Regions from separate parts of the Bradyrhizobium sp. LVM 105 genome, predicted to be linked through region 1. Evidence: predicted binding sites of a transcription regulator. Region 1 holds the regulator's gene; each other region holds the start of a gene.

Region 1 (9,699 bases):
TGGATGGTGATCTGATCGTCGAGGTCGACGATCGAGCGGTGTAGTGCGGCGCGGGTCAGGCGTCATAGACGCGAAGCGTCCGCGGCTCTTACGCGCGCAAACGCCACGCAGCTTGACGGTCTCTTCCGTTAAGATCAGCCCGGACCTCTTCATCCGCTCGCCTCCTCGCCGGTGAAGCGACTCCTGTCGACGTCTTTCGACCAGGTTCGGTAGTAGGCCACGATCGTCATGATCGAGAGGCCGGCGGCACCGACCAGCAGCTGGGCCCAAAATCCTTCGGATCCGGATTCGAGCACGAAATGGGCGACGAACGACAGAAAGAGGCCGACGCAGAACACCGACAACGACTGCTGACCACATCGGATCAAAGGCTGGAGCAACGGCGACCTGAGGCCTGGCCAGTCGATCGGAATGAGCGAAACGACGATGAACACCAGGCTCGCCAGATGTATGACGCGATAAGGTCCCAGATTGGTCTTGTCGTTCGGAATGAAGACGGCGGCGAGCGCTTCAGGGACGCGGTCCCGCAATTCCGGAATGTGCTCGGCCAGCGTCATCGCGAGCGCAAACATCAGGAAGCTGGCGCTCAGGGCAAGCAGCATGCGGGACGACAGCAGCCAGCGGCAGGCCGCCGCTCCTCCCAGGGCCAGCCAGGCCCCGAACACGAAGAGCAGCTGCCAGGCGAACGGATTGAAATACCAGACCCCAGCCGGATAGGCCGGCAGATTCCACTCGCAATGACGGGCCGCAAGATAGAGTCCGAGCGAGCCGATCATCACCGCGTTGCGCCAGCGCAGCATGAACCAGAGCACGACGGGAAACGCGGCCATCAGCACGATGTAGAGCGGCAGAACGTCGAGATTGAGCGGCTTGAACTTGAGGATCAGCCCCTGGGAGAGCGTCTCGACGGGAAAGTTCATCAACGGCGCGACGTTGAACTGATCCATCAGATGAAGATCGTCGAAGCTGTGCGCGATGTAGTGCACGGCCGTGAGATAGACCAGGAACAGCAGCAGGTGAGCGACATAGAGCTGCCACACCCGCCGCAGCAGCCGGGTTGCGCCGATCACGAAGCCGCGTTCCATCATCATCGAGCCGAACACCAAGGTCGCGGTGTATCCGGAGATCAGCACGAACAGATCGGCGCCATCGCTGAAGCCGTAGTTTCGCGTCGTGAACCAGGCGAGCGCCGTGTCCGGAATGTGTCCGAGGAAGATCAGCCAGTTCGCCAGACCCCGGAACAGGTCGAGGCGTACATCGCGCCGCGTCTTGACCAGCACCGATCTGATCGTGATCGTCTCCCACAACAAGCGACGCAGGAGAAACGCTGCTCGTGACGGCCGACCAGGCGCGTGGATAGTCTCGTCAGTCAAAGGCTCGTTCTCCATCTCCGCGGCCGACCTCTTTCGGATCGTGATCATGTCGCCGCTCGTTCGCGCCGGCACGCTAGGTTGCGTCATTGATGCGGGTTTGACGGACATCAAACTCGCTCGCCGCGCCAGCCAAATCTTTTTGTAGCTCGATCGCGTAATGAATCGCGGCAGCTGTCGTCACCGACCGGAAGAGTCATCGGCCACGACATCTCTCATCCGGCTCGCGGCATGACCGACGACTTTGCCTGCGGCCCGCAATCTCGCGCTGCGCGCCGAATTTTTTTCTGTAAGAAGATCGACGTTTCTCGTCGCCTGCAGCAACGCGACGATCCACGCAACGGCGCACGCGAATGCGCGCGTCGACATTTGATCTTGCTCAACCTACACAATCACGCGGCGGGTTTGGCTGCAGCTCGATCGAGCCACCGGGACTTGATTGACACCGACTCGACGATATCAACAGGAGAAACCAGAATGAGTCACCGCAAGCTGATCGTCGCCGCCGCGATCATGTCGTTCGTCGCGCTGCCTGCCACGGCGCAGACGAGCAAGACCGGCGAAAAGAACGGCCATCACTATTCGGGCGGACCGAAGACCGAGACTCCGCACCACATGGGCAAGAAGGACACCGACGGCGCATCGGCCGGCGGATCCGGCGGCAGCCACCATTACGGCGGCGGACCGAAGAGCGAGGTCCCGCACCACGTGGGTCCGAAGAAGCAGCAATGACCATCGCGCGGCAATCTCGCGTCTTGCCGCGGCCATGACGCCGAACCGAAACAGCGTCACAAAAGAATTCGCCCGGGAATGGCCATCCACTCCCGGGCGATTTCGTAGATGAAGAGTCGTAGAGTTTAGTTCGGCACCGTACCTTTCGGGGCGGGCTTCGCCGCAACCGCGTTCGCGGTGACGCCGTGCAGGAAGTCGTAGGCCGCATGCAGAGCCTTGTCGTCCTTCTCTTCCGGCGGGACGTAAGACTGCGATCCGGTCTGCTCGCCACCCTCGCCGGCCGAAAGATGTCCGCGCATCTGGGACTCCGCCATGGTGTCCATGCGGCCCTTCAGCTCGGGCGGCACGTCCTGCAGGATCTCGATGTCGGGGGCGATGCCCTGGGCCTGGATCGAGCGGCCCGACGGCGTGTAATAGCGCGCCGTGGTCAGCGCCAGGGCGCCATTGCCGGACCCGAGCGGAATGATCGTCTGCACCGAGCCCTTTCCGAACGAGCGCGTACCGATGATCGTGGCGCGCTTGTGGTCATGCAGCGCGCCGGCCACGATCTCCGAGGCCGAGGCCGAGCCGCCATTGACCAGCACCACCAGCGGCTTGCCCTTGGTGAGGTCGCCGCCATGGGCGGTGAAGCGTTGGGTCTCTTCGGGAGAGCGGCCACGGGTCGAAACGACCTCGCCGCGTTGCAGGAACGCGCTCGACACCGACACGGCCTGGTCGAGCAATCCGCCCGGATTGTTGCGCAGGTCCACGACGTAGCCGGTGAGCTTCTCCGGCTGAACCTGTTTGGAGATCGACGCGATCGCCTTCTTCAGGCCGTCGGTGGTCTGCTCGTTGAACGAGGTGATGCGGATATAGCCGATGTCGCCGCTCTCGACGCGGAAGCGCACCGGGCGCACATGGATGATCTCGCGCGTGATCGCGACGTCGAGCGGCGCGTCCGCGCCCTTGCGCAGGATGGTGAGCTTGGTCTTGGTGTCGACCGGGCCCTTCATCTTGTTGACGGCCTGCTCGAGCGTCATGCCCTGCACGGCCTCGCCGTCGATCTTGCTGATGAGGTCACCTGACATCAGGCCGGCCTTCGAGGCGGGCGTATCGTCGATCGGCGAGACCACCTTGACGAGGCCGTCTTCCATCGTGACCTCGATGCCGAGGCCGCCGAACTCGCCGGAGGTGGTCTCCTGCATCTCGGTCCAGGCCTTCGCGTTCATGTAGCGCGAATGCGGATCGAGCGAGGTCACCATGCCGGTGATCGCGCCCTCGACCAGCTTGGCATTGTCGGGCTTCTCGACATAGCTCGCCTTCACGCGCTCGAACACTTCGCCGAACAGGTTGAGCTGGGAATAGGCATCATTCGCGTTCGCTGTCGCCCGCGCCGCCCATACGCCGCCTTGGGGACTGGCTACCAGAAGGGTGAGACACGCTCCGGTGAGCGTGCCCAGAGGGAACAGCAGGGATTTCCGCATGGATGGGCTGGCCTTTGTGCTTTGGCGGTTCGCTTTAGGCTTGTCTGTCGAGACCTGGGGAGGCGCCATGCAATTGGCGATCCAGCTCGTTTCTCACAATACCATTCTGGTTTCTTCAAGGCCGGGATGCCATGCCGACGGGTACGCCGTAGAAATCGTTTCGCCCGGACCTAAACTTTTGGCAACGTTGCAGGACTGGCCTGTCCGCAAGCGGAATCATGGCCGGCCCGCGCCTCGCAGCCATGCAATTTTAAGATAGTTTTGCAGGGCTGGACGGGTTAGGCGATGACATAAGGGTTCAAATTCTCGGGAGGATAACAATGAACGAAGCACCCGGCGTCCGGCCGGAACGGAACGTCGAACTCGGCGCCAGCAACGAGCCGTTCCAGAACCTCCACGAATTCATCCGGAAAGCGCGGGCCAACCTCAACCAGAACGCCTGGGACTACATCGTCGGCGCCGCCGAAACCGAGACCACGATGCGCCGCAACCGCATGGCCCTGGACGAAATCGCCTTTCGCCCGCGCGTTTTGCGCGACGTCCGCAGGGTGGACGGCTCGGTTCAGCATTTCGGCCGCAAGATGCGCCTTCCGGTGGTGCTCGCACCCGTCGGCGCGCTCGAAATCTTCGATCCGGATGGTGCGGCGAGCGTCGCGCGCGGTGCCGGCAGCTTCGGTGCGGCGCACATGCTGAGCTCGGTGTCCGAACCCGGCCTGGAGAGCACTGCCGAGGCCGCGCCCGATGCGCTCCGGCTCTACCAGCTCTATGTCCGCGGCGACGACGCCTTCGTCGCGGATGTCGTCAGCCGAAGCGAGAAGAACGGCTATGCCGCCTTCTGCCTGACCGTCGACACCGCCCATTACAGCCGTCGCGAACGTGACATCGCCAAGCGCTACGTTCGCGAGAGCCGCCTGCGCGCCACCGGCGGCGATTTCCAGAAGGGCCTGGAGTGGCGGACCGTGAAGATGATCAAGGACAGGTTCAAGATCCCGCTGATCCTGAAGGGCATCGCCACCGCCGAGGACGCCCTGATCGCGGTCGATCACGGCGTCGAATGGATCTACGTCTCCAATCATGGCGGCCGCCAGCTCGACCATGGCCGCGGTGCCATGCATGTGCTGCCCGAGATCGTCGAGGCCGTGAAGGGCCGCGCCAAGATCATGGTCGACGGCGGCATCTGTCGCGGCACCGACATCGTCAAGGCGATCGCGGCAGGCGCAGATCTCGTCGGCATCGGCCGGCTGCAATGCTGGGCGCTGGCCGCCGCCGGCGAAGCCGGCATCGCGCGGATGCTGGAGCTGCTGGAAGACGAGGTGCTGCGCTGCCTCGGCCTGTTGGGTGCCACATCGTTTGCCGAGATCGACAAATCCTGCCTGCATCCGGCGGCCGCCACCAACGCGCCGAGCGTGTTCAGCGCGTTCCCGCTGTTCGACCACGAGCCTTATCGGTACTAACTTACGGATTCCTGCCGACATTGAAGTGAAAAGGACGCAATGACATCGCTCTCTCCCGGCAGCGCGGATGCGCTTCTGTTCGATCTCGGGCGCGTGGTGCTCGACATCGACTTCTCCAAGGCGATCGCCTGTTGGGCGGGACATGCCGGCTGCCAGCCCGAAAGCCTCCTCGCGCGTTATGTGCGCGACGAGGCCTACCGGCTGCACGAGGTCGGCAAGATCAGCGACGCGGATTATTTCGCCTCCTTGCGCGCTTCGCTGGGAATCGGCATTTCGGACGCCCAGTTCCTGGAGGGCTGGAATGCGATCTTCGCCGGCGAGATGCCCGATATCGCCGAGCTGTTACCGCGTGCGGCAAAGCAGATGCCGCTCTACGCCTTCTCCAACACCAATCGGCCGCATGTCGACTATTTCTCGAAGGAATATGCCGATCTGCTCGGCCATTTCCGCGAGCTGTACCTGTCGTCCAGCATCGGCCTGCGCAAACCGGATGCCGACGCCTTCGACCATGTCGTCGCGGCGATCGGTGTGCCGGCCGAGCGCATCGTGTTCTTCGACGATCTCGAAGAGAATATCGAGGGAGCACGGGCGCGTGGCTTGACGGCCGTACATGTGACGTCGCCCCGCGACGTCGGCAACGCCTTGAAGGCATTGGGCATCTAACGTTGCGCTGCCGCCCCGGCGGTCGGCAGCCGGCCCGCGTCCGGCGCTAAATTTGCAGGAAGTGTGGAACCTGATCACTTTGTGCATTTTTATACGGAGTTCCCGGAACGGAATACCCCTCTTCGGACTCATCAGTCCGTTGGGATTTCTACATCGGACTGATCGACGTGCTGGGCAAAACCTACCTCACCAAGCAAGCCTCTCTCCTGCTTGAATTCGCAAGAAACACCTCGGATTCCGAGCTTTCCGCCAAGCTGATCAGCAAGGCTGCGGACCTGAAATCGCAGGCCGATCCGCTCCCCGACAAGGACCAAGGCCCCAAACCGCCCGACGTCGCATGGCACGTCAGCCCGGACGGGCCGACCGGGAGTTGACCGATTCCGGCGTGGCGCTCGTGCCTTGCCATGGCCATCTTCCATCCCGGTCTGTCTCGCATTCCGGATCATGCGCTTGGCGGACCTGCCCTTGCTCCTCCGCCACGGAGATCACGCAGGATAGATCAGTCTGCGTGCTGCTTTGCCTTGCGCCTGCAGTCAGCTAGAACTCTCGCCGCCCATTGACCGATGTGCCGAGCAGGAGTTTCGCCCGTGGCCCTGATGCCGGTTTCCGACGCCCTTGCTGCGGTGCTGGCAGGTGCAGAGCCGCTGCCTGAACAGATGGTTTCGCTCGACGAAGCCTATCACCGCGTGCTCGCGCATGACCTCGCGGCACGGCGCACGCAGCCGCCGCAAGCGATGTCGGCGATGGACGGCTACGCGGTGCGCGCGGCCGATGCGGCAACGATCGATTCCCGGCTGACGGTGATCGGCGAGGTCGCGGCCGGCCGTCCCTTCGCCCGAACGGTCGGCGCGGGGGAAGCGGTGCGGATCTTCACCGGCGGCGTCGTCCCTGATGGTGCGGACGCGGTCGTGATCCAGGAGGACACCGTCACAGATGGCAACAGCGTCACCATCAAGGAAGCCGCGATCACCGGACGGCACATCCGCCCGGCCGGCGTCGATTTCCGCGAGGGTGACGTGCTCCTGCGCAAGGGAACCCGCCTGACGGAGCGCGATCTCGCGCTCGCGGCGGCGATGAATCACCCGCACCTCGCCGTCTGCCGCCGTCCCAAGGTTGCGATCCTTGCCACCGGCGACGAACTGGTGAGGCCGGGCACCGCCCCCGGGCACGGCCAGATCGTCTATTCCAACGGCTACGCCCTGCACGCGCTCGCCCGCAGCGAGGGCGCCGAGACCATCGACCTCGGGGTGGCCGCCGACACGCTGGAGGCCACCTCCGCCGGGATCCGCCGCGCCCGCGAGAGCGGGGCTGACATCCTGGTCACGACCGGCGGCGCGTCGGTCGGCGACCATGACCTGGTCCAGCAGGCGCTGCTGGGCGAAGGCATCTCGATGGCGTTCTGGAAGATCGCGATACGCCCCGGCAAGCCGATGATGCACGGACGGCTCGGCGCGATGCGCGTAATCGGCCTGCCCGGCAATCCCGTGTCGTCCTATGTGTGCGCGTTCCTGTTCATGGTGCCGCTGATTCGTGCCCTGTCGGGCCGTTCAGTGATTCATCATCGCCGCGAGCGCGCCGTGCTGGGTCGCGACCTCGGTGCCAACGACCAGCGCGAGGATTATCTGCGCGCGCGCCTGGAGCTGCGCGACGATGGTACGCAAGTCGCCATTCCCGTCAGCCATCAGGATTCCTCTCTGCTTGCAAATCTTGCTGCGGCACAGGTACTTCTCGTGCGCGCACCGTTCGCGGCGAACGCCGAGGCCGGTGGCCCCTGCGAGGTGCTGCGGCTCCCCGTCTGAGTCCACGGCCACACGCATTCCGCGAGTTTGCCGCCGTTCACGGTAAATTAAGCAGTTGCGGAACATGTATCGAACATATAGTGTCCGTTCATGATTTGTTTCGAGCATGTAGCGGCTTATCGCTGAACTCATCGTCTCGGAATCGAACGACATCAACCGGGGGACTTTGGTCGAGATGTTAACGCGCAAACAATACGAGCTTCTGAGGTTCATCAGCGAACGTTTGAAGGAAAGCGGCGTGCCGCCCTCCTTCGACGAGATGAAGGATGCGCTCGACCTGCGCTCGAAGTCGGGCATCCACCGCCTCATCACCGCGCTCGAGGAGCGTGGCTTCATCCGCCGCCTGCCTAACCGCGCACGCGCCATCGAAGTGATCAAGCTGCCGGAGCTGCAGGCTGCCGCCGGCGCCCGGCGCGGCTTCACGCCGAGCGTCATCGAGGGCAATCTCGGCAAGATCCGCGCGACCTCCAGCCCGTCCATGGACGAGGGCGAGCGGCCGGTTGCAGTCCCCGTGATGGGCCGTATCGCGGCCGGCACGCCGATCGAGGCGTTGCAGACCCGCAGCCACACCATCAGCGTGCCGCCCGACATGCTCGGCGCGGGCGAGCACTACGCACTCGAGGTGCGCGGCGATTCCATGGTCGAAGCCGGTATCCTCGACGGCGACATGGCGCTGATCCAGCGCAACGAGAGCGCGGATACCGGCGACATCGTGGTGGCGTTGATCGACGACGAGGAGGCCACGCTCAAGCGCTTCCGCCGCCGCGGCGCCTCGATCGCACTCGAGCCCGCCAATGCCGCTTATGAGGTCCGCATCCTGCCGCCGAACCGGGTGAAGATTCAGGGCAAGCTGATCGGGCTTTATCGGAAGTACTGATTCCGGAAGGACTCGGTCCGAGATATATTTTGGCGTCTGCGTGCGCCCTTCGGTCGGCATCGCCGATCAAAGATTGGAGCGGATGAATGTCCGCTCCACGAAGCAACATCGCTTCACGGCCGTTCGCGTTCGAGAGGACAGCCGAGCGCCAGATCGTTTGGTGCAGCCGTCGCGACGCTGATCGCGGCATCGGCACGCACGCCGCCGTTGCCGCGTAATCGCATCACAATCTCCGCAACAACACGGCAGTGAACGGGCAAGTCCGCAACGCCCGCAATACAAGCGTGGAGGTATCGCAATCGAGCTGGCGACACTTGGCAGTCGTAGACGCGCGCCGGCCAAATGCACGGGACCCGGCTTTGTTCCTATCGACTTCGGGAAAGTTAATGTGATCGCGCCTCGCGAATCGCAGCCGCAGATTCGCCTATAACCGAGCAGAGCGTTGCATACTTCTACTTCGAGGCCTGCGCCTCCAAGGAGAGGTGCGGGTCGCTATCTTCGCATGAGGAGCACCCGATGTGTGACTATAGCCTGCATGCTATCGCGACGCGCCCCGCTGAAGTCGGCGAGACGATCGTCACGACAACCTTCCGCGGCACCTCGACACGCGGCTTCGCCTCCGAAGCCGATCTCTCCGTTGCGGTCTGCCTGCTGCCGGGGACGGAGCTCGCCTTCGCCGACAACGTCCGTTACGACAACCGCTGGATCTGGACGCGCACCGTCAACTCCCGCGTCGGCAAGTTCGGCAAGATCGATCCGCACGTTCCCGATCGCCATCACGACGCGATCGAATTTCCGGACGGCAAGTACGTGCTGGTGACTCAGCTGGTCGAAGGCCAGCGCGCAACCGTGCTGCAGCTGCCGGTGACGCAGCCGGTCGGCGAGCGCGAGCAGAAGCCGCAGATCATCGCCGACAGTCGGTCGCCGGTCAGGCGCCTGCCGATCGGCTGATAGAAGCTCAGTCCTCGGCCTGAAGATCGGCCTCCGACGGCGTTGCGTCGCGAACGCGTGGAGCTGCCGACCGTGGCATGAGGGTCATGTCAGAATCTCCCTCGCCGGCTGCCGCCGGCGACCAGGGGCGGCTTGCACCCCTCGCCTTCACCGCCTGAACCGCAAATCCATCGCCATGCCGTGTCAGCGCCAGCGCGCCCTGACGAGCGAGCCGCTGCCGATCCACCACCATAGCCGCGCAATCGGGCGGCGCGGGCCGTGACGTCACCACCAGCGCGGCGCGGCTGCAATCGTCCGCCAGCGCGTCGATGCGCAAGGCCAGCGCGACCAGGCGTCCATCGGCGAGCGGAGTCACGCAACCGGCCTCGTCGCACGACACGCCCTCGGCCA
Region 2 (9,699 bases), on a different contig from region 1:
AGATCGTCACGACGGACACCGGCGCCGGTGCGCTCTCGACGTTGCGCCAGACGCCCTGCGACTGCGTGGTGCTGGACCTCCGCCTGCCCGACATGAGCGGCTTCGAGGTGCTGGATCAGATCCGCAACGACGAGGCGCTGTCGAACGTTCCGGTCGTCGTCTTCACCGGCCGCGAGCTTTCGGCCGAGGAGGACGCGGAACTCCACACCATGGCGCGCAGCATCGTGGTCAAGGGCGTGGAATCGCCAGAACGGCTGCTCGACGAGACCGCACTGTTCCTGCACCGCGTGATCACCGAGCTTCCGGTCGAGAAGCAGCGCATGCTGGAGAAGCTGAACAGTTCCGACGAGGACCTGATCGGCAAGACGGCCCTGCTCGTGGACGACGACGCCCGCAACATCTTCGCGCTGTCGAGCGTGCTGGAACGGCGCGGCATGAAGGTGCTGACGGCCACGACCGGCAGCGAGGCGGTGACGCTGGTCGAATCCAATCCGGAAATCGCCATCGTGCTGATGGACATCATGATGCCGCAGATGGATGGATATCAGACCATCGGCGTCATTCGCGAAAACCCGGCTTTCGCCCGCCTTCCGATCATCGCGCTGACCGCCAAGGCGATGAAGGGTGATCGTGAGAAGTGTCTGGAGGCCGGCGCGTCCGACTATCTCGCCAAACCCGTCAACACCGATCAATTGCTGCTTGCGATCCGCATGTGGCTGCACCGCTGAGTTGGATCCGCATATGGACCACGAAAAGGTCAACATCCTCCTCGTCGACGACCAGCCCGCCAAGCTGCTCGCCTATGAGGTGATCTTGAAGGATCTCGGCGAGAACCTCGTGATCGCCTCGTCGGGGCGCGAGGCGCTGGAAGTGCTGCTCAAGACCGAGATCGCAGTGATCCTGGTCGACGTCTGCATGCCCGAGCTCGACGGCTTCGAGCTCGCCGCGATGATCCGCGAGCATCCACGCTTCCAGAAGACCGCGATGATCTTCATCTCCGCCATCCAGGTCAGCGACATCGACCGGTTACGCGGCTACGAGATGGGCGCGGTCGACTACGTGCCGGTACCGGTCGTGCCGGAAGTCCTGCGCGCCAAGATCAAGGTGTTTGCCGAGCTCTACCGCAAGACCCGCGAGCTCGAACGGCTGAACCAGGAGCTTGAGGATCGCGTCCGCGCACGCACGGCGGAACTGGAGAACTCCACCGCAAAGCTGCGCGAGAGCGAACAACGGCGCAGCATGGCGATCGCGGCCGGCAAGATGGGATCCTGGGATTGGGACTGGATCAGCGGCGATTGGATGTGGGACGAAGGGCAGTATCGCATCTTCGGCGTCAGCCCCGAGAGCTTCGAGGTCAACCCGGCCAACGTTCAAGCGCTGTTGCATCCCGACGACGTCGATCAATTGCGCAAGGCGATCGCCGAGTTCAACAGGGGCACGCGGGCCTACGAGACCGAGTTCCGCATCATGCGGCCCGACGGAGAAGTGCGCTGGTGCGTCGGCACGGCGGCGGCGACGGTGGACGATAGCGGTCGCGTCGTCCGCGTCAGCGGCGTCACCGTGGACATCACCGAACGCAAGCGTGCCGAGGAACGGCAGAATCTGCTGGCGCGGGAAGTCGATCATCGCGCCAAGAACGCGCTGGCGCTGGCGCAGTCGATCGTGCGTCTCACCCGGGCCGACGAGGTCAAGGCCTATGTCAACGCCGTCGAGGGCCGCATCAACGCGCTGGCGCGCGTGCACACCATCCTGTCGCTGTCGAGCTGGCAGGGTGCCGAGCTCTCCAGGCTGATCGACGAGGAGCTGGCGCCCTATTCGCTCGGCGGCCAGATCATATTGGCAGGTCCGCAGGTCCAGTTGCTGCCGGCCACGGCCCAGACGCTGGCGCTTGCCCTGCACGAGCTCTTCACCAACTCGGCCAAGTACGGTGCCCTCTCGACCAGGTCGGGGCGGCTCACGATCGGCTGGCAGGTCGAGGACCAATTGCTGACGCTGAGCTGGGAGGAATCGGGCGGTCCGCTCGTCATGACTCCGAAATCGCGCGGCTTCGGCACGCGAAGCCTGCTGGCGAGCGTGGAGTCCCAGCTCGGCGGACAAGCGCGGTTCGATTGGCGAGCCGAGGGCCTGTTGTGCCGCCTGGAGGTGCCGTTGACCCGCAAGCCGGCGGCGACGCCCCTATCCGAGAAGTTCGAGGACACCGGCTCGGCCGAATTGCAGCGCGCATCCGGCTAGCTAGCCGGACGCGGCGCTCGTCATGCGTCGCGGCGTCCGCAGTTCGCGCGCAACCCGTCCCTCGAGCCAGGCTTCCGTCTGGGCGAGATCGCGTAATGCCCTGGCGTAGCGGCGCGCCGCGCTTCGCTCCGCCCCGCGCGGCAGCTTGCGGGCCTTGCGAAGAATGTCCGCGGCCGCGTTGCGATAGGCCAGCGAGCGGTAAAGAAAGACCACCTTACCCATATCGATGCTCCCCGTGTTGCCGGACCTCATCCTGGCAAACCCGGCATGAACGTCGGATGAAGCCGGCGATGAAATTCCTTCATTCATCTGGAACCAGCGAATTGTCGCCCGCGTTTGCATGCCAAATCGGGATGCAGTTCCCATGCGCACAAAGAAGTCGTCAGACCTGATCTCTGCGACCGGCCTCATCAAGCTGATGACGCATACATTGATGGGTGCCGCCCTCGGCCTCGCCTTCAGTCTCGCGCTGATCCTGTGCAATCCCGCCGTCGCCAGCCTGCTGAATAACGGCGGAAGCCAGGCCGCGATCGTCTTCGCTCTCACATTGGTGACGACCTTCGCGATCGGCGCGACGCTCACCGGCGTCGTGTTCATCCTCACCGAGGACAAGCAATCTTGAAGCGGCGCTGAGGCGCGGAGCGAACTTTGCTGGGAACTCCTGCCTGAGTGGCGGTCGGCTACCTGCGTCAATTTAACTCACCGGATCAGACCACGGCGGGACGCCAGCTCATTGCGGCCGGCGTGTATCAGTGCTGAGCCCGCGGCCCGCAGCATTCGTCTTCACGAGATGCTCGAGCTGGGACGCTTGCGTCCGATCAGAAGTTGGGCCGTAGCATCGTCGAGACCCGCGCGCTGCAATTGCCGGATGGCAGAGCCCAGTTCGAGAATCTCGGCGCGTAACCTCAAGATCCGGTAAGTGTCCGGGCCCTCATCCACGGCGCCCCCTCAAAGATTTCAGCGGCGCGTGGCCGCGCGCCCGGGAATACCGACTGTCTTCACGAGACGAAGGCGCACCCGGTCGTGGACGTCGGGCAGGACATCGCCGCCGCCGGCCGCCTTCCATTCGCCGATCAGCAAGTTGATCTTTCGGCGCAGATCCATCTGCGCCAGAGCCTGTTCGGTGCAATCGCGATCCCCGTTGATGCGATCACGCACGGAAGCCTCGACGTCGGCCATCTCCAGCCTCAAGGCGCTGATTTTACGTCGAATTTCATTAATTCTGTTGTCCATGACTTGTTAGAACAAAATAAGAACATATAGTCAAGCCACGATTTGAAGACGGAGACGACGGATGCAGGTTCAGGGTAAATACGACGCCAGGATCTTTCTCGCCGCGCAGATGACCCGGGCGCAGGGGCTGAGGCTGAAACGGTTGAGCGAGGAGGCCTATCAGCCCGCACAATATGCGCGCGATCTGTCCTTCACCGAGGCCGCGCGGCGCATCCAGGTGCTGGAAGCGGAGATCGAGCTGGCGAACTCCTTCTAAAGCATGATCCGGAAAAGTGCGCAGCGGTTTTCCGAAAAGATCATGCGCAAACAATAACCTAGAGCGCGATGACGATTCTTCCTCATCTCATCGCGCTCTAGGCTTTCGCCTGGAACGTCGTGCGCTGCTTCGGAACCATGCCTGTGTCGAACGGTTCTCCCCGGCCAAGGGAGAACATGCATGGCACGCAAGGCAAAGAAACGCCGCTACTCGCGCAGCTCCGGCAGCGACGTCGAAAGCGAGATGCGCCGCTACAAGAAGGGCACCGCCAAGAGCGGTCGCAAAGGCCGTGGCGGACGCGTGAAGAGTCGCAAGCAGGCGATCGCGATCGGGCTGTCGAAGGCGCGCAAGAAAGGCAAGAAGGTCCCGAAGAAAGCTGCGAAGAAGAAGTCCTCCAAGAAGCGGACGACCAAGAAGGCGGCCAAGAAATCGTCCAAGAAATCGTCGAAGCGCAAATCCAGCAAGCGTTGACGCTGACCCGGCTCAGATCATGCTGCCCGGCATGAAGCAGCGGATCGAGACCCCGAAAGCGGTCTTCACCGGCCACACCATGGTGCGGCCGGCGCGGTTCGGCTCGGTGATTACGGCTTCGTCCGGCACCTCGATCCACTCGCCGTCGAGACGCACGCGATAACGTCCGTTGTGCGATTCCCAGTCGGGATCGGCGACGGCAAAACCGTCGGCGTCCGAGCAGCACGGACCGAGGTGGCTGCGCAGGCTGTCGAACCACGGCTTGAGCGGCGAGTTCGCGTAGCGGCCGTCGTCACGACCGAGCGCGGTTCCACCCCAGAGCACCAACGGCGCCGCAAGCAGCGCACCCCTCAGCGAGAGCTTCAATCGATCCATGTCGGCACCGATCAAATCCGAACCACCGGCCAGTTCCACAAAGCGGCGGCAGGTTCGGAGTTCCACGCTTGCAACCCGTTCACGGCGTCATTGCCGCGGCGGACCTTGACCAAGTTCGAAGTGTTATGTGCGAACACGGCTTTTTCATATGAACCGGGTCACCAACCCTGCCGTTAACGAGAATGTTATCGATTGGCGTCGCAATTCTGTCGGTGAACGGAAAAGGCGGCCCGGAGGGCCGCCTTTTTGGTTTCTGCCGATAGATGTTCGCCTCAGGCGAGTGGCACCGCGACGAACCTCGTCGCCTCGGCGCTTCTGACCTGCAACAGCACGCTGCGCTTGCCGGACGCTTTGGCCTCCGCCAGCTCCGAGCGGACGTCGCCGACATTGGCAACGGCCTTGCCGCCGACATTGAGGATGACGTCGCCGGTCTGGATGCCGCGCTGCGCCGCCGGTCCTTGCGGATCGACCTCGGTGACGACGACGCCCTTCTGGCCAGCGCCCTGGACCTCGCCGGCCGGAGCAAGGCCGAGCCCGAGACGTGGCGCGCCGGCGCCCGGCTGCTCTCGGCCCTGGTCGGCACCGCCATTTGCTTTGGCCTGCCGCTCGTTCGGCAACTCGCCGAGGGCGAGCGTCAGCGTCCTGGTCGTGCCGTTGCGGAAGACGTCGAGCTTCACCGAGCTGCCCGGGGCCAGGGTGGCGATGGTACGGGCGAGTTCGCGGGAATCCTTGATCGCGGTGCCGTTGACGGCGGTGATGACGTCGCCCGCCGCGATGCCGGCCTTCGCCGCGGGGCTGCCGTCCTGCGGATTGTCGACGATGGCGCCGCGCGCCTCCTTCAGGCCCAGGCTGTCGGCGATGTCGGCCGTCACCGGCTGCACCTGCACGCCGAGCCAGCCGCGGGTCACCGCGCCCTTGTCCTTCAGCTGCGCGACGACGAGCTTTGCGGTCGAGGCCGGAATGTCGAAGCCGATGCCAACCGAGCCGCCGGAGGGCGAGAAGATCGCGGTGTTCACGCCGATCACGTTGCCGCTCATGTCGAAGGCCGGGCCCCCGGAATTGCCCTTGTTGATGGGCGCGTCGATCTGGATGAAGTCGTCGTAGGGACCGTTGCCGATGTCGCGGCCGCTGGCCGAGACGATGCCGGCGGTCACGGTGCCGCCGAGACCGAAGGGATTGCCGACCGCGACCACCCAGTCGCCGATGCGCGGCTTCTGGTCGGAGAATTTGACGAACGGAAAGTCCGTCTTGCCGTCGACCTTGATCAGCGCGAGATCGGTCTTCGGGTCGGTGCCGACGACCCTCGCGGTGTAGCTCGTGCCGTCATCCATCGTCACCTGCACCGACGCGGCCTGGTCGACGACGTGGTTGTTGGTCACGGCATAGCCGTCGGCGGAGATGAAGAAGCCGGAGCCTTCGCCGGTGATCATCTGATGGCGCTGGCGCGGCATGCCATTCGGGCCGCCGGGGAAGCGGAAGCCGAACTGCCGCGAGAACTGGTCGAACGGCGTCTCGCCGTCCTGATCCATCCGGTTCTGTTGCAGCATGGCGCTCTTGTCGTTGTCCTGGTCGATCCGGACCCGCACCGAGATGACGGCGGGCTTGACCTTGCTGACTAGGTCACCGAAGCCCGGCGGCGTCGCGGCGGATTCGGCGGCCTGGGCCGGCGCGATGAAGGAGCTCGGACCGAACTTTGAAGAGCCGGGAGAAGCCGCCAGCACGGCGACGCCGAGCGCGGCCACGGTGCCGAGCAGCGCGAGCCGGCGCGGCCTCAATATCTTGCGGGATGTCGGGGTGTCGGAATTGGCGCGATCGTTCATGTCTTAATGTCCATGTTGGGTAATTGTCGCCTTGCGTCCAACATGGACATCGTCACCTTACGGCGTCCCGTCCGTCCGATTAAATCTTGGCAAAGAACAAGCGATGGCTGCGGCAAGGTCGTCCCTCGCATTTGATGCAGCTCAACGCGGGTCTGCCCGGCAGTGAAAGACTGCGGCCACCGGATGATGGCCATCGGAGGCGCCCCATGTACAAAGACATTCTCGTCCACATCCCCACCGAACGTCCCATGCGTCCCGCGATCGATGGCTCGATTTCGCTCGCGGCGCAGTTCAACGCCCATCTCGACGCGGTCGCGGTCGGCTATGTCGCGAGCAGTGCAGCCTACGTGATGGAGGGCGGCGCCGCGGTGGCGGCCGTGTTCGAACTGGAACGCGAGCGCGCCGCGGAGCGGGCCGAGGCCGCGCTCTCAGTCTTCGAAATCGAAGCGGCGAACGCCGGCATCTCCTACGCCTGCCGCCCGCTCGGCGCGATCCCGGTGGACGCAGCCGGCTCGCTCGGCGAGATGGCGCGGCTGCACGACCTCAGCGTCGTGCTTCAGCCCGATCCGGCGCAAGGCTCGTTCGACAACGACGTGCCGGGCGAGATCCTGTTCCAGTCGGGCGGCCCGGTGCTGTTCCTGCCTTACACTTTCCACGGAGCGTTCAAGGCGGAGCGGGTCGGCATCTGCTGGGACGGCAGCCGCGTCGCCGCCCGCGCCGTGCACGACGCAGCACCGTTCCTGGCGCGCGCCGATGAGATCGTGATCATCACCATCAACGAGTCGAACGCGGTCTCCGACGAAGCTTCAGCGAACAGTCTGGCAAGACATCTCGGCCGGCGCGGACTGTCGACCCGCACGGTCGCCCTGTCGGCGACGCGCGCCGACATCCAGCCGACCATCCTGTCGCTGGCGGCCGACGAGGGGCTCGATCTCCTGGTGATGGGCGGCTACGGCCATTCGCGACTGCAGGAACGCGTTCTCGGCGGCGTCACCCGCGCCATGCTGGAAGCCATGACGGTCCCGACGCTGATGTCGCACTGAGACCAACAGGCGCCGTCACGCCGCAACCGGGGTCTCCCATGTCGGGGGCGTTGCGGCGCCCTCGTCATGTTGCACGTTGCACGCGTCGAAATGCGCCTTGAGCTCGACCTCGGCGAGATATTCGAAATGTTCGGCCTGGCCGAGGAGTTCCCAGTTCTGAAGCGGCCGGTAGGCCGCCTGCTGACGACAGAGGGACGCCAGCGCCCGGTAGCGACGTACGTTCTCCATGAGACCCTCCCTCGCATTTGCAGAGCTTATTGCCCTTATTTGCGTCAGGCCGATGGCGGCTATGCAAAAGATTTGCTGCGCCCACCGCGCGCCTGGCCTCGCTGGTAGGAAATATATGTCCGGGCCAAAGTTCCAAACGGTGCCGGCTGACGCCCGGAACCGCGTCGCCGGACCTGAGGACTAAAGCACGATCCGGAAACGTGCGCAGCGGTTTTCCGAGAAGATCATGCTGAACAACACCCTAAAGCGCGATGACGATTCATCCTGATCGCATCGCGCTTTAGGCATAGTGCCGGCGCTCCACGGTCATTCCGACCAGGTCGAGATAGCGCTCGATCAGGTCGGGCCGGCCGACCAGATAGCCCTGCATCTCCTCGCAGGCCTCGCGCGCCAGGAAGGCACGCTGCGCTTCCGTCTCCACCCCTTCGGCAATGACCGGGATATTCAGGGCGTGCGCGAGGCTCAGGACCGCGCGGACGATCTCGGCCGATTGCAGCGAGGCCTCCAGATTAGAGATGAAACCGCGATCGATCTTGATCTTGTCGAACGGGAACGACTGGAGATAGGACAGCGAGGAATAGCCGGTACCGAAATCGTCCATCGCGATGCGGATGCCGAGCGCCTTCAGCCGTCGCAGCAGATGGAGCGCGCCGATGAAATCGCCGATCAGCACACCCTCGGTGATCTCGACTTCGAGCCGCGTCGGCGTCAGCCCCGTCTCCAGCAGGATCTGGTGAATCGAACGTTCGAGATCGCCGGCCTGAAACTGGACCGGCGACAGATTGACCGCGACCTGCAGCGGCCGCGGCCAGGATGCCGCCTCGCGGCACGCTTCGCGCAAGACCCATTCGCCGATCTCGACGATCAGGCCGTTCTCCTCGGCAAGCGGAACGAAACGGTCCGGCGGCACGAAGCCGCGCGTCGGATGATTCCAGCGCAGCAGAGCCTCGAAGCCGATGACCTCGCCATCGATCCGCGCCTGCGGCTGGAAGTAGACGACGAACTGGTTCTGCTCCAGCGCCTGTCGCAGATCGTGCTGCAGCAGCCTGCGGTCGCGCAACTCCTGGTCCATCTCGGATTCGAAGAAGCGGACCCGCCCCCTGCCCTCGCGCTTGGCACGATAGAGGGCTGAATCGGCGTTGGCGAGCAGCGTGGCGGCATTGACGCCGTCGTCCGGATAAAACGCAATGCCGACGCTGAGACCGACATGGAGGAGATAATCGTCGACCTCGAGCTCCTTGCCGATCGTCTCGATTAGGCGTTCGGCGAGCGCCTGAACGTCCTCCCGGCTGACGTGGTCGGGCATCAGGATCATGAACTCGTCGCCGCCGATACGGGCGACGAAGGCGTCGTCGGCTTCCGCGGCGAGCCGGTCCGCCACCGCCCGCATCAGCATGTCGCCGACGGGATGGCCGAACACGTCGTTGACCTCCTTGAAGCGGTCGAGATCGAGGCTCAGCACGGCAAAACTGGTCGCCATCTCCTGGGCCAGCTCCAATCGCTCGCCGAGCGCGGCGTTGAAGGCGCTGCGGTTCGGCAGATCGGTCAACGCATCATGATGCGCAAGATGGCTGATCCGCGCCTCGTTCGTGATCCTCTCGGTGACGTCCTCGATCACGCCGACCAGATATTGCGGCGCACCGGCACCGTCCCTGATCAGCAGCTTGCGCGAATTGACGAGACGATCGCGGCCCTTGCCGCCGACATCGAGCGGATGCCCCTCCAGGAACAGCGGCGTGCCGCTCTCGACGACGCCGCGATCCTGCTCGTTGACGAGGCGGGCGATATTCTCCGGAAAGATCTCCGCCGGAGTCTTGCCCAACATCGCCTCGCGCGGCATTCCGTAGTATTCTTCGCCGGCGCGGTTGAGCAGAACGTAGCGGGAGTCCTTCGCATCCTTGGCGAATACCGCGATCGGGATATTCTCGATGATGCTGTCGAGGAATTCGCGCGCCCGCAGCAGATCCTGTTCGGCGCGCTTATGCGTCTGCTCGAGCTCCTCGATCATCAGCTTGATCGCACGGTCGGTGCGGCGGCGATC
Region 3 (9,699 bases), on a different contig from region 1:
AGGTCGTCATGGCCGATACCATGGCTTCCACGTCCGCCGCCATGACGTTTCCCGCCCATTTTGTTTGGTTCAAGCGGTACCAATTGAGAAGAGAGCGGCTGTCCAGATTGTTGAGCCGGAACTCACTCTCGTTTTCACCGACTAGGACACCAGAGCCGCCGATCAATTCGGCGAAGAGGCTTTCCACGGTCTGCAGATGTAAGGGGCGAGAATTCGTCGGTGAATTGGTCATGCCTGACTCCGAAACCTTGCAACCGCAAGTTATCCGAGTCGCAAACGCAAGCTGCGTAGGGCGATACCGATTCAGTTCTATTTGCAGTAGAAATTAATGTGAGCTCTTTGGGTTGCGCCAATCCCCCAAAACAAAAACGGCCGGATCTTCCGATCCGGCCGCTACTCAAACTCTACTCGGCTAAGCCTACGCCACGCGACGCAACTTAGCCCCCGCCCTGACGGTAAAACTCTTAGCTGGCCTTCTTCGCCGGCGCGGCGGTCGGGCCGACCTTCTTCTGGATGGCGCGCTTCAGCTCGAGGGCACGCGGCGACAGGGCGTCGGCGTTGGCCTTGAGCAGGAAGGCGTCGAGGCCGCCATTGTGGTCGACGCTCTTCACCGCGTTGGTGGAGACGCGCAGGCGCACGTTGCGCTCCAGGGCTTCCGAGATGAACGTCACGTTGACGAGGTTCGGCAGGAAGCGGCGCTTGGTCTTGATGTTGGAGTGGCTGACCTTGTGGCCGACGAGGGGGCCCTTGGCCGTCAGTTCGCAGCGGCGAGACATGGTAGAAATCCTTATAGTTCGAACCCCCAACGAATGCGGCCGCCAATTGAGGGCGCCACGGGGGCAAATTCTTTCGTCCTTGCAGGGAGCGGGCGGACGTATAGGGGGGAAGGGGCGGGCAGTCAAGGTTTTGGGCGGTCTTTTGGAGCCGCCCGGGCAGTGCGCTCCCTCCCCCGCAAGCGGGGGAGGGTTGGGGAGAGGGCTCTTTCCTCTGGGGGGCCAAACGTCATCACGGGTGTTGTCCCCCAGAGGAGAAAGCCCTCACCCGCGCTTCGCGCGACCTCTCCCGCAAGCGGGAGAGGTTTCGGAGCCCGCGGCGGCCGCCCGATCACCAAAACGGCAATGTTTGTCGCGCCTTACCATCATATAAAGGGCGTATTCGCGCTTGAAGAGTCCGGTGGAGTTCCCGGTTTGATAGGCCCGGACACATTGTTTGCCGCGGTTTTTGGCTTAAGTAACAGCGCATCGCGGCCCGATTGGATTGTTTCGTGCTCATAATGCCCTTTTCTGCGCCCATATCGCGCTCCCTGCGGCCGCGCCTGGCCGGCTGGCTGGCGGCGTTTTGCGGCTTGGGCGTGGTGTGGGGCGCGGTGCCCGCGGCGGCGCAGGGCAAGCTCGAGGCGCAATATGAGGCCTCGCTGTCGGGCATTCCGGTCGGCAAGGGCGGCTGGAACATCGATATCCAGGACGACGTGTTTTCGGCGGCTGCCGCCGGCGGCACCACGGGCCTGCTGAAGTCGTTCACCGGCGGCTCCGGCACCGGCGCCTCGCAGGGCCGCGTCGTCAACGGCGCGCTGGTTGCGACCGGCTACCAGGCCTCCACCACCACGCAGAAGAAGACCGAAGAGATCCGCATCACGCTCGACAAGGGCAATGTGAAGGATTTTGCGATTTCACCGGAGCCGCCGGTCGACCCCGACCGCATCGTCGTCACCGACGCCCATCGCCGCGGCGTCTGGGACCCGATGACGGCCTCGCTGCTGCGCGTGCCCGGCAATGGCGATCCTGTTACGCCGGAGGCCTGCCACAACTCGGCCCCGGTGTTCGACGGCCGCATGCGCTACGACCTCAAGCTCGATTTCAAGCGCATGGAGACCGTGAAGGCGGAAAAGGGCTATCGCGGCCCGGTCGTGGTCTGCTCGCTGTATTTCGTGCCCGTCGCGGGCTACATCCCCGACCGCCCCGTGATCAAATACCTCGCCGCCCAGCGCAACATCGAGATCGCCTTCGCCCCGGTGGCGGGCACCCGCATCCTGGTGCCGTTCTGGCTGAAAGTGCCGACGCCGCTCGGGCCGGCCATGCTGGAGGCGACGAGCTTCATCACCACCCCCCAGCCGCCGAGAGTGGCGAAGACGCAGTAGCGGCTACCCACCGCCGTCATTCCGGGGCGCGCCTCTTGGCGCGAGCCCGGAATCCATCGCGCCACCGTCTCTGCGGTCCGATGGATTCCGGGTTCGCGACTGCGTCGCGCCCCGGAATGACGGGAGCATTTTGCTGAAATAAAACCTCATGATTTCAATCACATCCCTACTGTGCATGGGGTTGTTTTCGCGAAAATGAGTGGGGGAGGCATGCGTGGGGGGAATCCATTTGACTCCTCCCCGATTCTGATTCGACTCCGCGCCGTCCCCAACTTAAGGCTTTCCGCCCTCGAAACGTCACTTGTACGGCGGCCGAAAACTCCATCTAGTCGTCGCCGACAAGACTCCCGCGACATGTTGCGTGAACGGAACGGGACTCAATCTGGAGTCAGCGATTCGGCCGCGATTCGTTCTAGAGTCGTTCCGAAGCTTAAGACCGACAGGAAAAGCGTCGCAAAGTGAGACAGTTGCGGGAGGTTTGGGGAGGGTGTGTCCACGCCTTCGGTGTGCCCCTCACCCTGAGGAGGCCGCCCCAGCGGCCGTCTCGAAGGGCGAGGGGCTTGGCTTGCCCGGCGGCAGCAGCGGGGCCTTCATCCTTCGAGACGCGCTGACGCGCTCCTCAGGATGAGGAGCAAGGACCAATCCCGCCCCCGCCCCAATCCGGCACTGACATTCGCCCAAATCGCCACTACCTAATCCCTCAGACATGGCTTTTTCCTCCTCCCCCTTCGCTTCCGAGCGCGCAGCGTCTGATCGCGTGCCTGGCGCTGGCGTCACCGCGGTGCTCGGGCCGACCAACACCGGCAAGACCCATCTCGCCATCGAGCGGATGCTCGCGCATCCCTCGGGCATGATCGGCCTGCCGCTGCGCCTGCTCGCGCGCGAGGTCTACAACAAGATCGCCGCAAGGGTCGGCGTTGAGGCGGTCGCGCTCGTCACCGGCGAGGAGAAGATCAAGCCGAAGAACCCGCGCTATTGGGTCTCGACGGTCGAGGCGATGCCGCGCGACCTCGATCTCTCCTTCCTCGCCGTCGACGAGGTGCAGATCGCCTCCGATCTCGAGCGCGGCCACGTCTTCACCGATCGCATCCTCAACCGCCGCGGCCGTGACGAGACGCTGCTGCTGGGCGCTGCCACCATGCGCCCGATCATCGAGCGGTTGTTGCCCGGCGTCTCCATGATCACGCGTCCCAGGCTGTCGCAGCTCGAATTCGCCGGCGACCGCAAGATCACGCGCCAGCCGCGCCGCACCGCCATCGTCGCGTTCTCGGCCGATGAAGTCTACGCCATCGCCGAGCTGATCCGCCGTCAGCATGGCGGCGCTGCTGTTGTTCTAGGCTCGCTCTCGCCGCGCACGCGCAACGCGCAGGTCGAGATGTTCCAGAACGGCGACGTCGATTACCTCGTCGCCACCGACGCGGTCGGCATGGGCCTCAATCTCGACGTCGACCACGTCGCCTTTGCCTCCGACCGCAAGTTCGACGGCTATCAGTTCCGCCGCCTGACGCCGTCCGAATTCGCGCAGATCGCCGGCCGCGCCGGCCGCGCCACCCGCAACGGCACGTTCGGCACCACGGGGCGCTGCGCGCCGTTCGAGCCCGAGCTCGTCAACGCGCTGCAGAACCACACCTTCGATGCCGTGAAGATGCTGCAATGGCGCAATTCGAAGCTGGATTTCTCCTCGCTCGGCGCGCTGCAGGTGTCGCTCAATCTCGCCCCCGGCCATGAGGCGCTGACGCGCGCGCCGATCGCCGAGGACATGCGCGTGCTCGACCATGCCGCCCGCGACGTCGAGGTGCGCGATATCGCGCATGGCAAGATCGCGGTGGAACGGCTGTGGGAGGCCTGCCAGGTCCCCGACTACCGGAAACTGTCGCCGGCCGCCCATGCCGAGCTGGTGACGACGCTTTACGGCTTCCTGATGCGGAAGGGCTGCATTCCCGACGCCTGGTATGAAGCCCAGGTCACCCAGGCCGACCGCATCGACGGCGATATCGACACGCTGTCGGCCCGGATCGCGCAGATTCGCACCTGGACCTTCGTCGCCAACCGCCCGGATTGGCTGAAAGACCCCGATCGCTGGCAGGGAATCACGCGGGAAGTCGAAAATAAATTATCGGATGCGCTCCATGAACGCTTGACTGAGCGTTTCGTTGATCGCCGGACCAGTGTATTGATGCGCCGCCTGCGGGAGAACACGAGCTTGAATACTGAAATCGGCAAGACCGGCGAAGTCATCGTCGAAGGCCATGTCATCGGCCGCCTCGACGGCTTCACCTTTGCACCGGATGCGGCGGAAGCAGGCTCCGATGCGAAAGCCTTGCAGGCTGCAGCGCAAGCGGTGCTCGCCGGCGAGATCAACACGCGCGCCGAACGGCTCGGCAACGCGCCGGACGACCAGTTCGTGCTGACCTCGGAAGGCATCATCCGCTGGACCGGCGATGCCGTGGCGCGGCTGTCTGCCGCAGAGGACGCGCTGCATCCGCGCATCCGCATCATCTCCGACGAGCGCCTGACCGGCGCCCCCCGCGACAAGGTGCAGGCGCGGCTCGAGCTCTGGCTCAAGACCCATATCGAGAAGCTGCTCGGGCCGATGTTCGACCTCTCCAAGGCCGAGGACGTCACCGGCATCGCCCGCGGCATCGCCTTTCAGCTCGTCGAGGCCCTCGGCGTGCTCGAGCGTCCCAGAATCGCGAGCGAGCTGAAGGACCTCGACCAGTCCTCGCGCGCGGTGCTGCGCAAGTACGGCGTCCGTTTCGGCGCCTATCACATCTATTTCCCCGGCCTGCTCAAGCCCGCCGCGCGCGCGCTCGCGGCGCTGCTCTGGGCGCTGAAGCAGGACAATGTCGATCTGTCCTCGCTGTCGGGCGCGCAGCATCTGGCCTCCTCGGGGCGCACCTCGTTCCCGGTCGACAAGGCGCTGCCGCGCGATGCCTATCGTGTGCTCGGCTACAAGCAGGCCGGCGAGCGCGCCGTGCGCGTCGACATTTTGGAGCGTCTGGCCGATCTGATCCGCCCGGCGCTGGCCTGGCGCGAGAACGCGTCCGGCGAGAAGCCGGCCGGCGCCTTCGACGGCCGCAGCTTCGTCGTCACGCAGGCGATGACCTCGCTCACCGGATCCGCCGGCGAAGATTTTGCCTCGGTGCTGCGCGCGCTCGGCTATCGCATGGAGAAGCGTCCGCCGCTGCCGCCGAAGCCCGTCGTGGCAGAGCAGGTCGTGACCGAAACGGTCGCGGCAGAGACGCCGCCGGTCGAAGGCAGCGCCGAGAGCTCGACCGAGACCGCCTCGGAGGCCGTTGCCGGCCTGCCCGAGGCGCCGGCCGCATCCACCGAAGCGGCCGCTGAAGCCGTCACCGTCGAAGATGCTCCCGGCATCGAGCCGCAGGACGAGCAGGCCCACGACGCCGAGCCGGCGCCGGAAGCCTCCGCCGAGGCGCCCGTCACGCCCGAAGACGCCCCCGGCATTGCGCCGCCGGCGGAAGAGCCCGCCGCGTCCCCGGAGGCCGCCGGCCTCGAGGCTGCTGCCGCCGAAGCCGCCGCAACGGAAGCCGCCGCATCGCCCGACGCTGCCGCGCCTGAGGCCGCGGCCACGTCCGCCGAGCCCGAGCTGGTCGAAGTCTGGCGTCCCGGCGGCCGTCACGAGGACCGCAAGCCGCGCCACGAGCGCCATCGGCACCAGCGTCACCATCAGCCGCGTCCGCAGGCCGGTGCCGAGGCCGGCGCAGCGAGCGCCGCGCCCGGCGAAGCCGCCGAAGGCGCGAAGCCGGGCCATCGTCACGGCGGCCATCGCAGGGACGGCGGCAGAGACTTCCGCAAGCCGCGCGAAGGCGGCGGCGAAGGCGCGCCGCGTCCCGAGGGGCGCGACGACAAGAGCCGCCGCTTCGAGGGCAAGGATCGCGACAACAAGGATCGCGATCGAAACAAGGGCAAGTTCGGCGGCGATCGCGACAAGGGCCGCGACAACCGTGGCCGCGACCGCGACAAGGGCCGCGACCGCCAGGGCGGTCCGTCGCTGCGCCCCTATGCCTCGAGCGCGAATCCGCGCGAGCGCGATCGGCCCGTTGATCCGAACTCGCCGTTCGCCAAGCTCGCTGCGCTGAAAGAACAGCTGTCCGGCCGCAAGGAGTGATCCCACGACCGAGCGGCAGCGCCTCGACAAATGGCTGTGGCACGCGCGGGTGGTGAAGGCGCGCAGCTCCGCGGCCGAACTCGTCGTCAGCGGGCATGTCCGCATCAACGGCACCCGCGAGACCTCGCCGGGGCATGCGGTCAAGGTCGGCGACGTGCTCACCATCGCGCTCGACCGCACGGTGCGCGTGTTGAGAGTGACAAGCTTTAGCGAACGCCGCGGCGATGCGGCCTCGGCACGGGTGCTCTACGAGGAGCTCGGGATGCGCAATTAATTGCGCGTCTTATTCATTTCTTGGTCGATCAAACACGCAAAGCCGTCATGATCGGGCCTTCCCGACCTTGCGGCGCCGGGCCATCCGCGCTAGGCAAGCCGCGACTTCTAAAAGAGCTTTTCGGAGCGTTGGATGACTTACGTCGTCACTGAAAACTGCATCAAGTGCAAGTACACCGACTGCGTCGAGGTCTGCCCGGTCGACTGCTTCTACGAGGGTGACAACATGCTGGTCATCCACCCGGACGAATGCATCGATTGCGGCGTGTGCGAGCCGGAATGCCCCGCCGACGCCATCAAGCCGGATACGGAACCGGGCCTGGAAAAGTGGCTCCAGGTCAACGCCGACTACGCCAAGAGCTGGCCGAACATCACCCAGAAGAAGGAATCACCTGGCGACGCCAAGGAATTCGACGGCATGGAAGGCAAGTTCGAGAAATATTTTTCCCCGAACCCCGGCTCCGGCGACTAAATCGGGCTCAAACTTAACCCTAATAGCGGCGCCGACGCCGAAAACCAGCCCTGAAGACCCCTAAATCATTGATTTTTGCGGGAAATGTGCTATATTGGGCACATTAAGCCGAACCCCGTCAGCCCCCTTGGCCCCTCTGGGTTCCCGTGAAACCAATGTCGAACAGGGGCGTGGCAGTTTCCGCGCGCAGGCTGTGTCACAGAAAACGCGTAAAAAGAGTACTTCAGCGAGGGCTTCCCATAAGGAGGCCAAAAAAGTCGCCGCGGCCAGCCGTAGCGCATCCAAGGGTCGGACCGCGACGAAGGCGCCGGCTGCAAAGTCCTCGAAGAACAAAAGAAGCGCAATGCCTAACAAGACTGCCAAACCGGCCGCGAAAGCGACCGCTGCCAAGCCTGCTGCCAAGTCTGTGACTGCAAAGCCTGGGACTGCCAAGCCTGCTGCCGTCAAGGCCCCCGCTGCCAAGCCCGCCGCGCCGAAGGCTCCCGTTGCTGCTGCGCCTGCCAAGGCTCCCGTCGCTGCCAAGCCGGCCGCCAAGCCCGCTGCTGCGCCGAAGGTCGAGGAAAAGAAGGTCGTGACCCAGCGCCAGGGCTTCAAGGCCAATGAATTCGTCGTCTATCCCGCTCACGGCGTCGGCCAGATCCTGGCCATCGAGGAGCAGGAGATCGCCGGTGCGAAGCTCGAGCTGTTCGTCATCAACTTTATCAAGGACAAGATGACGCTGCGCGTGCCGACCGCCAAGGTCGCCAATGTCGGCATGCGCAAGCTGTCCGAGCCGGCGCTGGTGAAGAAGGCGCTGGAGACGCTCAAGGGCCGCGCCCGCGTCAAGCGCACCATGTGGTCGCGCCGCGCCCAGGAATACGAAGCGAAGATCAATTCGGGTGACATCGTCGCGATCGCGGAAGTCGTGCGCGACCTCTATCGCTCGGAATCGCAGCCGGAGCAGTCCTACTCCGAACGCCAGCTCTATGAAGCGGCGCTCGACCGTCTGTCCCGCGAGATCGCCGTGGTGCAGCACTCGACCGAGACCGAAGCGGTCAAGGAGATCGAGGCCCAGCTCGCCAAGAGCCCGCGCCGCAACGCCAAGGCGGAAGCCGCCGAGGGCGAAGCCGATGCCGAGGGCGATACCGACGATACCGATGGCGACGACACCACCGTCGCCGACGAGGCCGCGTAAGCCGCTTCGTATCGAGCGCAAGCGATCAAAAGCCCGGCCGTTCGGCCGGGTTTTTTTTGCTTGGCGTCCTGACGCAGCGGGGGAGTTCGGCTCTACGCGCCGCGCGGCTGGGTCCAAATCGAGATCGGCTGCTGAATACCGCGGACCGCCCGCGGCTCTCGCGCTTCCAATGACTGAAGCGTTGCGGCTGCGTCGCCAAGCTCGGCCTTCGCCTGGCTGACGAGGTCGTCACTTGCCACCAGCGCGCAATCGAAGGTGCGGGTCAAGGCTTCGAGACGGCTTGCCACGTTGACGGTCGCGCCGATCACCGCGAATTCCAGACAGGTCTGTCCGATGTCGCCGAGCACCACCGGCCCGTAATGCAAGCCAAAGCTCACATGAAGAGGTGGCTCGCCTGACGCTGCCCGCCGATCGTTCCAACCGTCCGCCGCCGCGATCATTGCCTGCGCACATCGCAGCGCGTTGCTGGCGTCGTGCTCGCCCGCGAAGGGTGTGCCGAACGTCGCCATCAATCCGTCCCCGAGATATTTGTCGAGCGTGCCGCTATGGCGGAAGACCTCCTGCTCCATCAATCCGTGGAATTCCCGCAACGTCCGCACAACCTCCTGCGGCGAGCGCGCATCGGCAAAGGTCGTGAAGCCGACGATGTCGACGAACAGCACCGCGACGTGTTGCGTGCGCACCTGCTTCAACGGCTCGTCCTGCTTCGACAATTCCGCCACGACATTGGGCGAGAAGTAGCGTGCGAGGTTGCCGCGCTCGCGCTCCACCGCGGCATGCCGGACCAAGAGGTCGTTGCTGCGGCGGACCGCGAGCGCCAAGGTCATGGCCACGATCATGAATACGACGATCTCCTGGATGCGAACGTGGAACACGATCGCGTTGGGCGAGATCATCGTCAACAAGTGCTGATCGCTGCCTGCTGCGGCTGCGATGCGGGCCGTCAGCGCGGGATCGCGATCGGGTTGCCACCAGACCCAGGCCATGCCGATCATCCAGAGCGCAGCCGTCCACACGCCGACCGCAATCACGGTTCGCCAAGTATAGGCCAGTGTGGCGCCTGCGAGCAGTACGAAGAAATAGATGAAGTTGCCGAAATGGTACTGCATCGCGACCGGCCAGTGCGAGGCTCCGAACGGATTGGGAACCACGATGAGGCACGTGAGCAGCGCCAAGTCGCAAAACAGGAGTGCCAATTCCGGCCATGACACGCCCACCCGCCCAACCCTGACCTGGGCCCAGCCGATCAGTGCGAACAAGCCGAGCAGCGCCACGTAATAGAGCTGCTCCCAGGCCGGGTTGATCACCAGCAGCAGGCAGCCAATGACGACGAGGGCAACATAGCGCGCTCGCACCGCGAGTTGCAGGCCCTCCCGCTTGGCGGATGTCAGCGCGGCTTGTGCGAACTGAACTGTTTCGGCGTCGCGCTTGCTCGGCGCGGGCGAAAGGGCAGCCGGAAGGTTGAAGCGCTCGACGAGCATTGTCACGGCGGTCTCCTTACCTGGGCCTTCGCT

The links. Region 1 encodes LexA, which represses DNA repair genes until DNA is damaged. Its sites were predicted from a motif close to TGTTCNNNNTGTGTTCNG; they were not measured.
Region 2: the regulator LexA is predicted to act here: its motif matches at 3,473-3,490, upstream of D6B98_RS09445 (DUF3072 domain-containing protein).
Region 3: the regulator LexA is predicted to act here: its motif matches at 2,546-2,563, upstream of D6B98_RS31710 (helicase-related protein).

Annotation. Positions count from the first base shown of each region.
Region 1 is NZ_QZMV01000004.1:147,924-157,622, reverse strand. Features, by position in the region: gene D6B98_RS13150 (OpgC domain-containing protein) at 150-1,373, opposite strand; gene D6B98_RS39815 (hypothetical protein) at 1,270-1,518, shown strand; gene D6B98_RS41695 (hypothetical protein) at 1,602-2,102, shown strand; gene D6B98_RS13140 (S41 family peptidase) at 2,228-3,565, opposite strand; gene D6B98_RS13135 (alpha-hydroxy acid oxidase) at 3,886-5,019, shown strand; gene D6B98_RS13130 (HAD family hydrolase) at 5,059-5,682, shown strand; gene D6B98_RS13125 (hypothetical protein) at 5,850-6,056, shown strand; gene D6B98_RS13120 (molybdopterin molybdotransferase MoeA) at 6,270-7,481, shown strand; gene lexA (transcriptional repressor LexA) at 7,657-8,358, shown strand; gene D6B98_RS39810 (hypothetical protein) at 8,875-9,309, shown strand; partial or broken gene D6B98_RS13105 (ComEC/Rec2 family competence protein) at 9,317-9,699, opposite strand, start outside.
Region 2 is NZ_QZMV01000002.1:895,204-904,902, forward strand. Features, by position in the region: gene D6B98_RS09415 (HAMP domain-containing protein) at 1-728, shown strand, start outside; gene D6B98_RS09420 (HWE histidine kinase domain-containing protein) at 742-2,232, shown strand; gene D6B98_RS09425 (hypothetical protein) at 2,233-2,454, opposite strand; gene D6B98_RS09430 (hypothetical protein) at 2,597-2,854, shown strand; partial or broken gene D6B98_RS40810 (hypothetical protein) at 2,963-3,171, opposite strand; gene D6B98_RS09440 (hypothetical protein) at 3,190-3,411, opposite strand; gene D6B98_RS09445 (DUF3072 domain-containing protein) at 3,527-3,721, shown strand; gene D6B98_RS09450 (DUF6496 domain-containing protein) at 3,902-4,192, shown strand; gene D6B98_RS09455 (hypothetical protein) at 4,205-4,567, opposite strand; gene D6B98_RS09460 (Do family serine endopeptidase) at 4,840-6,387, opposite strand; gene D6B98_RS09465 (universal stress protein) at 6,594-7,430, shown strand; gene D6B98_RS09470 (hypothetical protein) at 7,446-7,658, opposite strand; gene D6B98_RS09475 (putative bifunctional diguanylate cyclase/phosphodiesterase) at 7,939-9,699, opposite strand, start outside.
Region 3 is NZ_QZMV01000016.1:1,425-11,123, forward strand. Features, by position in the region: gene D6B98_RS31695 (ATP-binding protein) at 1-232, opposite strand, end outside; gene rpmB (50S ribosomal protein L28) at 465-776, opposite strand; gene D6B98_RS31705 (DUF3108 domain-containing protein) at 1,274-2,137, shown strand; gene D6B98_RS31710 (helicase-related protein) at 2,844-6,266, shown strand; partial or broken gene D6B98_RS31715 (RNA-binding S4 domain-containing protein) at 6,277-6,540, shown strand; gene fdxA (ferredoxin FdxA) at 6,673-7,011, shown strand; gene D6B98_RS31725 (CarD family transcriptional regulator) at 7,355-8,185, shown strand; gene D6B98_RS31730 (adenylate/guanylate cyclase domain-containing protein) at 8,278-9,666, opposite strand.